DNA from 2 places in the Mucilaginibacter jinjuensis genome. Region 2 is predicted to be linked to the other one. Evidence: riboswitches for the same ligand, from Rfam matches in the RefSeq annotation. Region 2 holds a riboswitch; the other holds the start of a gene.
The links. Region 2 has a riboswitch for cobalamin ahead of PQO05_RS09590 (cell surface protein). Riboswitches for the same ligand answer to the same signal wherever they lie in the genome.
Positions count from the first base shown of each region.

Region 1: another riboswitch for cobalamin. It lies ahead of PQO05_RS14500 (TonB-dependent receptor); the one in region 2 lies ahead of PQO05_RS09590 (cell surface protein).

Region 1 is NZ_CP117167.1:3,207,963-3,212,739, forward strand. Features, by position in the region: gene PQO05_RS14495 (ribonucleoside-diphosphate reductase subunit alpha) at 1-2,089, shown strand, start outside; cobalamin riboswitch at 2,199-2,404, shown strand; gene PQO05_RS14500 (TonB-dependent receptor) at 2,514-4,559, shown strand; gene PQO05_RS14505 (DUF5074 domain-containing protein) at 4,570-4,777, shown strand, end outside.
Region 2 is NZ_CP117167.1:2,096,262-2,101,038, forward strand. Features, by position in the region: gene PQO05_RS09580 (sensor histidine kinase) at 1-1,005, shown strand, start outside; gene PQO05_RS09585 (response regulator) at 1,011-1,412, shown strand; cobalamin riboswitch at 1,487-1,682, shown strand; gene PQO05_RS09590 (cell surface protein) at 2,010-2,903, shown strand; gene PQO05_RS09595 (DUF5074 domain-containing protein) at 2,937-4,280, shown strand; gene PQO05_RS09600 (glycoside hydrolase family 108 protein) at 4,464-4,777, shown strand, end outside.

The DNA.
Region 1 (4,777 bases), 1.1 Mb from region 2:
TACAGACGAGCACAACGATCGTAAAATGCCTTTAATTGCCGATGATGTAATGGAAATAATCCGTGCAAACGCCGATATATTGGATAGCTCTATTATTTACGATCGCGATTTCGGTTTCGATTACTTCGGTTTTAAAACCTTAGAAAAATCATACCTGCTGAAAGTTGACGGCAAAATAGCCGAGCGCCCTCAGCACATGTATATGCGTGTTTCTGTAGGTATCCATAAGGATGATATCGACAGCGTTATCAGAACCTACAATCAAATGAGTGAGCGTTGGTTTACACACGCTACGCCAACTTTATTTAATGCGGGTACTCCTAAGCCGCAAATGTCATCATGCTTCCTGCTTTCAATGAAAGATGATAGCATCGATGGTATCTATGATACACTAAAACAAACAGCCAAAATTTCACAAAGCGCAGGTGGTATCGGTTTAGCTATCCATAATGTACGTGCTACAGGCAGCTACATTAGTGGTACTAACGGTACAAGTAACGGTATTATCCCTATGCTGCGTGTATTTAACGATACAGCCCGTTATGTAGATCAGGGTGGTGGTAAACGTAAAGGAGCCTTTGCGGTTTACTTAGAGCCTTGGCATGCAGATATTTTCGACTTCTTAGACCTGCGTAAAAACCACGGTAAAGAAGAAGCACGTGCACGTGATTTGTTCTATGCCCTTTGGATCTGCGATTTGTTTATGAAACGCGTAGAAGAAAACGGTGAGTGGAGCCTATTCTGTCCGCACGAAGCACCAGGTATGTCTGAGTGTTTTGGTGACGAGTTCGAAGCATTGTACACCCGTTACGAAAAAGAAGGCCGTGCCCGCAGAGTAATCCGCGCACAAGATCTTTGGTTTGCTATTTTGGATGCACAGATCGAAACCGGTAACCCATATCTGTTATATAAAGATGCTGCAAACAAGAAAAGCAATCAGCAAAACTTAGGTACTATTAAAAGCAGTAACCTTTGTACCGAAATTATGGAATACACCAGCCCTGATGAGGTAGCTGTATGTAACCTGGCTTCGTTAGCATTGCCACGTTTTGTGATCAATGGTCAGTTTGATTTCGATAAATTATACGAGATCACTTATGATGCTGCTAAAAACCTTAATAAAATTATAGATAACAACTATTACCCGGTAGAAGAGGCCCGTACTTCAAACATGCGCCACCGCCCAATCGGTTTAGGTGTGCAAGGTTTGGCCGATGTGTTTATCCTGTTGCGCTTACCATTTGAAAGCGACCTGGCTAAGGTGTTAAACAAAAACATCTTCGAAACCATGTATTTTGCTGCCATGACGGCAAGTAAAGACCTGGCTATGCAGGATGGTGCTTACGAAACCTTTAAAGGTTCGCCATTATCAAAAGGTAAATTCCAGTTTGATCTTTGGGATGTTAAACCAACAGATCGCCACGATTGGGAAAGCTTACGTAAAGCTGTGATGAAACATGGAGTGCGTAACTCGCTGTTAATGGCGCCAATGCCAACAGCATCAACCTCGCAGATATTTGGTAACAACGAGTGTTTTGAACCATATACCTCAAACATTTACACCCGTCGTGTATTAAGCGGTGAGTTTGTGATTGTGAACAAACACTTACTGAAAGATTTGGTTAACCTTGGCTTGTGGAACAACACAATGAAAAACAATATCATTGCGGCCAATGGTTCTATCCAGCATATCCCTGAAATTCCATCTGATTTGAAAGAACTTTACAAAACAGTTTGGGAAATTAAACAACGCAGCCTGATTGATATGGCGGCAGATCGTGGCGCATTTATTTGCCAGTCGCAATCATTAAACCTGTTTGTTGACAGTCCGAATACCTCTAAACTAACCTCAATGCACTTCCACGCATGGAAACGCGGTTTAAAAACCGGTATGTATTACCTGCGTACACAAGCTGCAACGCAAGCGGTACAGTTTACAGTTGAGAAACAAGGCAGTAAAGAAATGGAGCCGGTTATCCCTGCACCAGAACCAAACGTACAAATGAATGATCTGGACGGTATAGAACTTACCCAAACCAGCGGCCCAAGCTGCAGTATGGAAGAAGGTTGCGTAACCTGTTCATCATAAACATAAAAGAAGTTTTTCAACCTTAATTTTAACCGGGCTGTCTGAAAAGATAGTCCGGTTTTTTTGTGCGATGTATTGTCGCTATAGCTAAATGTCAGTTTGTTATGTTACTTTTGCACAGCTTTTAGGTTCCTTGCCGTTAAGGTAAAGATTAAAAGGGAATCCGGTGTAATTCCGGAGCTGTCCCGCAGCTGTAAGTCCGGCTTCTGATAAAGAGGTTAGTTGATTAATTAGTCACTGTCCCGATTCTAAATCGGTATGGGAAGACGTCAACACAGGATGAGCCAGAAGACCTGCCAAAAGCATTACCAATTCATAGCTTTCGCGGATTGAAGCTTGGGTGAAATACATTAAAACTGATCAATAATTTTGATTGGTTGTGTTCCATTCATTTTTCCGTTGTATTGCTTTGAATTATTAAGCAATGGAAAAGTTTACAGCAAAATTTCGGCCTGTTTTAATATCCCGTTACGGTATATACAGTATTTGTATTGCCTGTATGCTGTTATTGCTATCAACCCGGCTTAAAGCCCAGCAGGATACTTCTAAAAAGCTGAAAGAGGTTAATGTAACTTCATCAACCTTACCCAAGGTGCAAACCATTATACCTGTACAGCAAATATCCAACGCCGATTTTAGTCATTATGCGGCCTTGTCTGTGGCTGATATTGCCGCTAACTTTGCAGGTGTAAACGTTAAAGATTACGGAGGCATTGGCGGATTAAAAACCATCTCGGTACGCAGCATGGGAGCTACCCATACCGGTGTACAATACGATGGCGTTATACTGAACGATGCACAGAACGGGCAGATTGACCTGGGCAAATTCAGTCTTTACAATGTACAGTCTGTTACCTTATATAATGGCCAGGCACCAAACATTGTGCAACCTGCACGGTCATTTGCATCGGCCAGCATATTAGATATTAAAACTACAAGGCCACAATTGAGCGCAGCCAAACCTTACCAGGTTTCACTTGGGGGAAATGGCGGTTCATTTGGGTTACTAAATCCTTACCTGCAATGGCAGCAACGTGTATCTAAGCAATGGTCGGTTGTGTTAAATGCCAATTATACTTATGCAAACGGGCAATATAAGTACAAAGAAAACGGCGATGGTTCTGATACCTTAGCCACCCGCAGAAATAGCGACATCAAAGCCTTACAAACAGATGGTGCCTTATATTGGGCTAAAAGCGACAGCAATAAATTTAAGATACAATTCAACTATTATAACAGCGATAGGGGATTGCCCGGGCCGGTAATTTATTATACCACACAATCCAACCAACGCATGCAAAATCACGATCTGTTGGTACAATCGGCATACGAGTACATTGCCAAAAGCAGTTTTCATTTATTGTTGAATAGTAAGTATTCGCAAAACTACCTGCATTATCTTGACCCGTCACTTCCGGATGGAGCAATTGGCAGTAATGAACATTACATGCAGCACGAGTTTTACCAATCGGCTTCGGTTGGTTACCATATTCTGCATAATTGGGAAGTATCTTATGCCTCTGATGCCGCGCTCACCAACTTATTTAGTGATGTTTATACCAATTATTACCAATATGCTTTCCCAACAAGGCTAACATTGTTTAATGCGGTAGCAACAGATCTGGCTTTCGATAAATGGCATCTTCAGGGTAATTTATTGAACACCTATATCACAGATCATGTGAAGAATGGCATAGCAGCTGCATCTAAATCTGCATTTACGCCAAGTTTGTCGGCCACTTTTCAACCCTTTCTAAACTCTGGATTACAGTTAAGGGCATTCTATAAAGATATATTCAGAAATCCCACCTTCGCCGAACAGTATTATTATGCAGTAAGGCCGCGCAATCTTGATCCAGAACGCACCAAGCAATACGATCTGGGAATAACCTACCAAAAAAGCTTTAACGGTTTTGTGCACGATTTAGCAGTTACTGCCGATGCTTATTATAATAACGTTCGAAACAAGATCATCTACCTGCCTTCACGTTCGCCAGAAACGCCTTCTGTTACTAACCTGGGTAGTGTAGATATTAAGGGACTGGATGTGACTTTGAAAACCGATGTAATACCTGCAGTGGGATGGCTGGGCACAATCTCTGTCAATTACACTTATCAAAATGCCATTAATGTTACAGACCCGAGTGATTCTTATTACCTCGACCAAATACCTTACACACCAAAAAATCTACTCAACTTAAATGCAGGCATTAATTACAAAGCTTTAGGTCTATATTATAACAGCACGTTTTCATCATCAAGATACTACGAGAATAATAATGTGCCCGAATATTACCTGCCATCATACAACGTAAGTAATGCTTCGCTAATATATAAGTTCCTGACACATAGTGTGCCCGTGAATGCTTCATTTGAGGTCAACAACCTTTTTAATGAGCGTTACGTAGTGCTTTACAGTTACCCGATGCCTGGCCGATCGTACAGATTATCTTTTCAAATAACAATTTAATCATATCAAAATGAAACACTTTAAACTTAAAAATTTCTTATTCGCGATTGTTACAACGGCAGCGTTGTCATCGTGCCATAAAGACAAAAATGATGTAACACCAACTACACCCATTGCGCAAGTGGCCGGTGTTTATGTTTTAAACCAGGGCGGAAGCACAGGTAGCATTACCTATTACGATTACACAACCAAAGTAACAACACCAGATATTTATACAA
Region 2 (4,777 bases):
ACTGTTTATAATAAAAGATCGGCCGCTATATTAGGTTATTTACCTAACGAGCTTGGGGCTGATACAATGGCTGCCTGGCATGATCTGATCCACCCGGATGACCGGGACATTAATGCTTTAGAGCTGGAAAAATGCTTTAAAAAGGAAGAGAAATTTTATGCCTGCGAATGCCGCATGATGCATAAAAACGGTGATTGGATTTGGGTAGAGGTAAGGGGCAAAGTAGTAAAATGGAGTGATGACGATAAGCCATTGCTGATGCTGGGTACCTACGCCGATATCCATGATAGAAAAGCCATGGAGCAGGAGCGCAAACAGGCTATGGAAGTTATTAGTGGGCAAAACGGCCGTTTGCTAAACTTTGCACATATTGTATCGCACAACCTGCGTTCGCACACCGGTAACATACAAATGCTGCTGGATATGATAACCCACGAAACCGACGATGAGGAAAAGCAAAAGATGATGCAAATGCTGGTGATTAATACAGCCAATTTGCAGCAAACGCTTGCCCATTTAAATGATGTGGTTGATGTACACAGCAACAAGGAGTACAGCAAAAAAATATTAAACCTACACCAGGAAATTCACCGCATGCTCGAGGTTTTGTCGTTATCTTTAAGACAGGTAAACGCAAAACTATCTGTTGATGTTGATCCCGGCATCAGCATACAATATGACCCGGCTTATTTGGAGAGCATTTTATTAAATTTGTTAACCAACAGTATTAAGTACCGCCATCCCGACAGGGCTTTACATATTGATATTAAAGTTTACGAGCTGAACAATATAGTAACGCTCGAAATAACAGATAATGGGATAGGGATTGATCTTGGTTTGCACGGGCACAAGCTTTTTGGCATGTACAAAACTTTCCATGATAATAATGATGCGCGGGGAATAGGCCTGTTTTTGGTTAAGAACCAGGTTGATGCCATGGGTGGTAAAATTGAAGCCCGGAGCACAGTAAATGAAGGAACTACTTTTAAAATAGAATTTAGCTGATACGTATGAGAAAATTAGACATTGCCTGTATTATTGATGACGATAAAATATTTACCTATGTTTTATCGAAACAAATGAAAGTGGTTGACTTTTGTGAAAACCTGCTGGTGTTTCATAACGGCCTCGAAGCCATAAAATATCTTAAACCCATCCTCGAATCGCCCGAAATATTGCCCGATGTGATACTGCTCGATTTAAACATGCCCGTGATGGATGGCTGGCAGTTTTTAGATGAGTTTATTAAATTTAAGGTGAGCAAAAAAATTACGGTTTACATTGTAAGCTCATCTATAGATGTAGCCGACCATGCCAAAGCAGCAACTTATAAAGCCATATCAAATTTCTATATCAAACCCATCTCGCGCGATGATCTGGCCCAGATAATGGCTGAGATTAGTGCTGCGTAAAGCTCGCAAATACAGGATGCGGAATGGCTATTAATACATATTTAAACTCATTTCGCATCCTGTAATTTTTCTTTTAAGTTTGCATTGCTTTTGGTTCCCGGTGAAAACCGGGATTAAAAGGGAAGCCGGTGTAAATCCGGGACTGTCCCGCAGCTGTAAGCTCCATATACCAAAGCCCATTCTTTTAGTCACTGTGCCGATTTTGATCGGTGTGGGAAGACCGGGCCGAGGGGAGTAAGTCAGAAGACCTGCCATCGCACATATTGATTCATAGCTTTCGGGGATTGAAGCTGGAATGATGATACCTTTCGTGTATTTCATTTTTTAGTGCTGTCATACTGTTTGCTGTGGGGTTTTAACTCACACAAAACACATGAAATTATTTTTACTAAGTGCGGTAAAATGCATTTGTAGTAATACAGGTTTGCTTTTTCGGCAGTCCACTTTAGTGGGCTGTACGCTGCTTTTGTGCACCCCGCCAATAGCACAAAAAGAGCACGCTATTCATTTCAAACCAGGTTCAACCCAAAACCTTTGTCTCAATAATCCCATTACCAGGGCATTCCACACGCATCTATTAATCCCGAATAAAAACTTATGGTAAAGCAAAAAAATGTAAAGGCGCTCATCGCATTATGCGCACTTGTAAGCCTCTTATGGGCATCCTGTAAAAAGGATAAAGACGATACAGCAACACCGGTAACCGACCATACCAGGCCGGTAACCGCTACCAGCAATGCTTATGTAAGCAATCTGTTTGAGTTTAACCCGGCTCCCGGTCAGTTTACCAATACCAGTTTGGGCGATACCGTTGCAGCCAAAGGTACGCTGAAAACTAACCAGGGTTTGGTGAGTTTGGGGGCCTGGGGTGGTTACATAATTGTAGGCTTTGATCATACGGTGCTGGATGTTAGCGGCAAAACCGATTTTATCGTTTACGGCAACGCCTTCGCCAGTTTTGCCGAACCCGGTGTGATATGGGTAATGCAGGATACCAACGGCAATGGCAAACCCGACGATACCTGGTACGAAATTAAAGGCAGCGCTTATGGTAAACCAGGTTATAACGCCAATTACTCGGTAACCTATACCCGCCCCAAATGCGATACCTGTAGTGTGCCCTGGAAAGATAACCTGGGTAAAACAGGGATGGTGCAAACCAATGTATTCCATACACAAGCCTACTTCCCTAAGGGCATTAAGGGCGATACCTATACTTTAACCGGCTCTTTGCTGCCGTCAACTAATATTAACGACAGCAACCCGTCTTTCATCACCAGTGCTTCTTTTGATTATGGCTACGCCGATAACTCTGCCGGCGGCGATAAAATCGACATTGCTACGGCTGTAGATACCAAAGGGAACCCGGTAAACCTCAAGGGTATCGACTTTATAAAAGTGCAAACAGGCATACTTTACAACATGGGCTGGCTGGGCGAGCAATCGACCGAGTTTACTGGCGCAGCCGATCTGAGCCTGCTTAAAAACTAAACAAATTAAATACACGCATATAATACATTAAGAATGAAAAGAACAATTACTTTAAAATTAGGGATTGGCGCATTGGGCATTTTGCTGATGGCCGCGGCATCTTGTAAAAAGGATAACGTTGGTGACGGCAACTTTGCGGCAAGGCCGGAGATCTCATCTATCGGCGGTAAGCTTGCTGATACGGTTACCGTTGGCAAATCGCTAACCATACACCCTAAACTGAACACGAAAAACGTAGTATATACCTGGACGGTAAATGGCACCAACAAAGGCACCGATTCTACATTTACGTTTACACCAGATACCCGCGGCGATTATACCATTAATTTTAAAGCCAGCACAGCAGGCGGTTACTCATCTGCCGATTACAAGATCCACGTTTTAGGCAAGTATGAGAACGGTTTCTTTATTATTAACGAGGGATGGTTTGGCCATGGTACGGGTAGCGTGAGTTTCTATAGGTATGATACCAAGACTAAGGAGGACAGTATCTTCACCAAAGAAAACCCGGGCAAAACGCTTGATCCGGCAACTTCAACTTTAGAGAACGCTACCATCTTTAACAACAACCTGTTCCTGGTAGCCAAAGTAGGCGGCCCGATGGTGGTTACCGATGCTTATTCGTTAAAAGAAATTGCCCGTATCCCGGCAGTGGGCGGCAGCAACTGGCAGGGTTTTGTTGGGGTTGATAACACCAAAGGTTTATTAACTTCAGGCAGTGGGATATATCCGTTCGATTTAACAACTTACACGGCAGGCGCTAAACTAACAAGCGTTACCGGTTCTGTAGGCGATGTTATTAAAGCCGGCAATTACATCTTTGTACTATCGCAAACACAAGGTGTGGTGATCTTAAATGCGAGCGATTATTCGGTAGCTAAAAAAATCCCGTCTATGCTGGTAGCATTTGCCAAAACACCTGATGGCTCGGTTTGGGCAGCGGGAGGCACCTCATTGGTTAAAATTAACCCAACCACTTTGGATGTTACCACCACTACTGTACCGTTTACGGTTTTCGGTTCATGGGGCGCATGGCACCCGGGATCAATTACTGCATCAACAAAAGAAAATACTATATATTTGGCAAAGAATGCATCGTTTAGCGGTGGCACAACCATTTATAAATATGTAGATGGTAATGCAGCATCATTACAAACGCCGTTTATTACCCTGCCAACAGGCAAAGTATTATATGGTGCAGGTATTGGTTATAATGTGCAGACAGATCAGTTGGTGGTTAGCACCGTACAATCGGGTTTCGGCACTGCCTACAGTGTTAATGATCTTGATTTTTATGACACTACCACCGGTGCTTTAAAAACTGATTTTGCATACAGCGGATATTATTTCCCTGCTACATTTGTATTTCATCAGTAAATCAATTTCGGGTCTGCAATTGCGCAGATCTGCTTTAAAAATAAACATGAACTGCGGTGAGAGGCAGAACATGCTGTGTGTTCAAAGGCTGCTTTATGCAGCCTTTGCCATTTGCTATTGCTTTATAAGATAATTTGCTTTAAGTTTAAAAAACCTAATTACAAATCTTAAATTCTTATCTCTATGGCACAATTTAGTCAGGCGTTCCAAATTACCATGGGTAATGAGGGAGGCTATGCAAACAATCCAAATGATAGTGGTGGCGAAACCTACAAGGGTATAGCCAAAAATTACTGGCCTAACTGGTCGGGCTGGCCAACAGTTGATAGTGCAGTTGCCTCTAATCCACCCAGCATTAACCAGGTTTTAAACAATAATGCACAGCTGCAAACACTGGTGCAATCATTCTACAAGGCTAATTTCTGGGATACTGAGTCGTTAGACAGTATTAATGATCAGCAAATTGGCAACCAGCTTTTTGATACCGCAGTTAATAT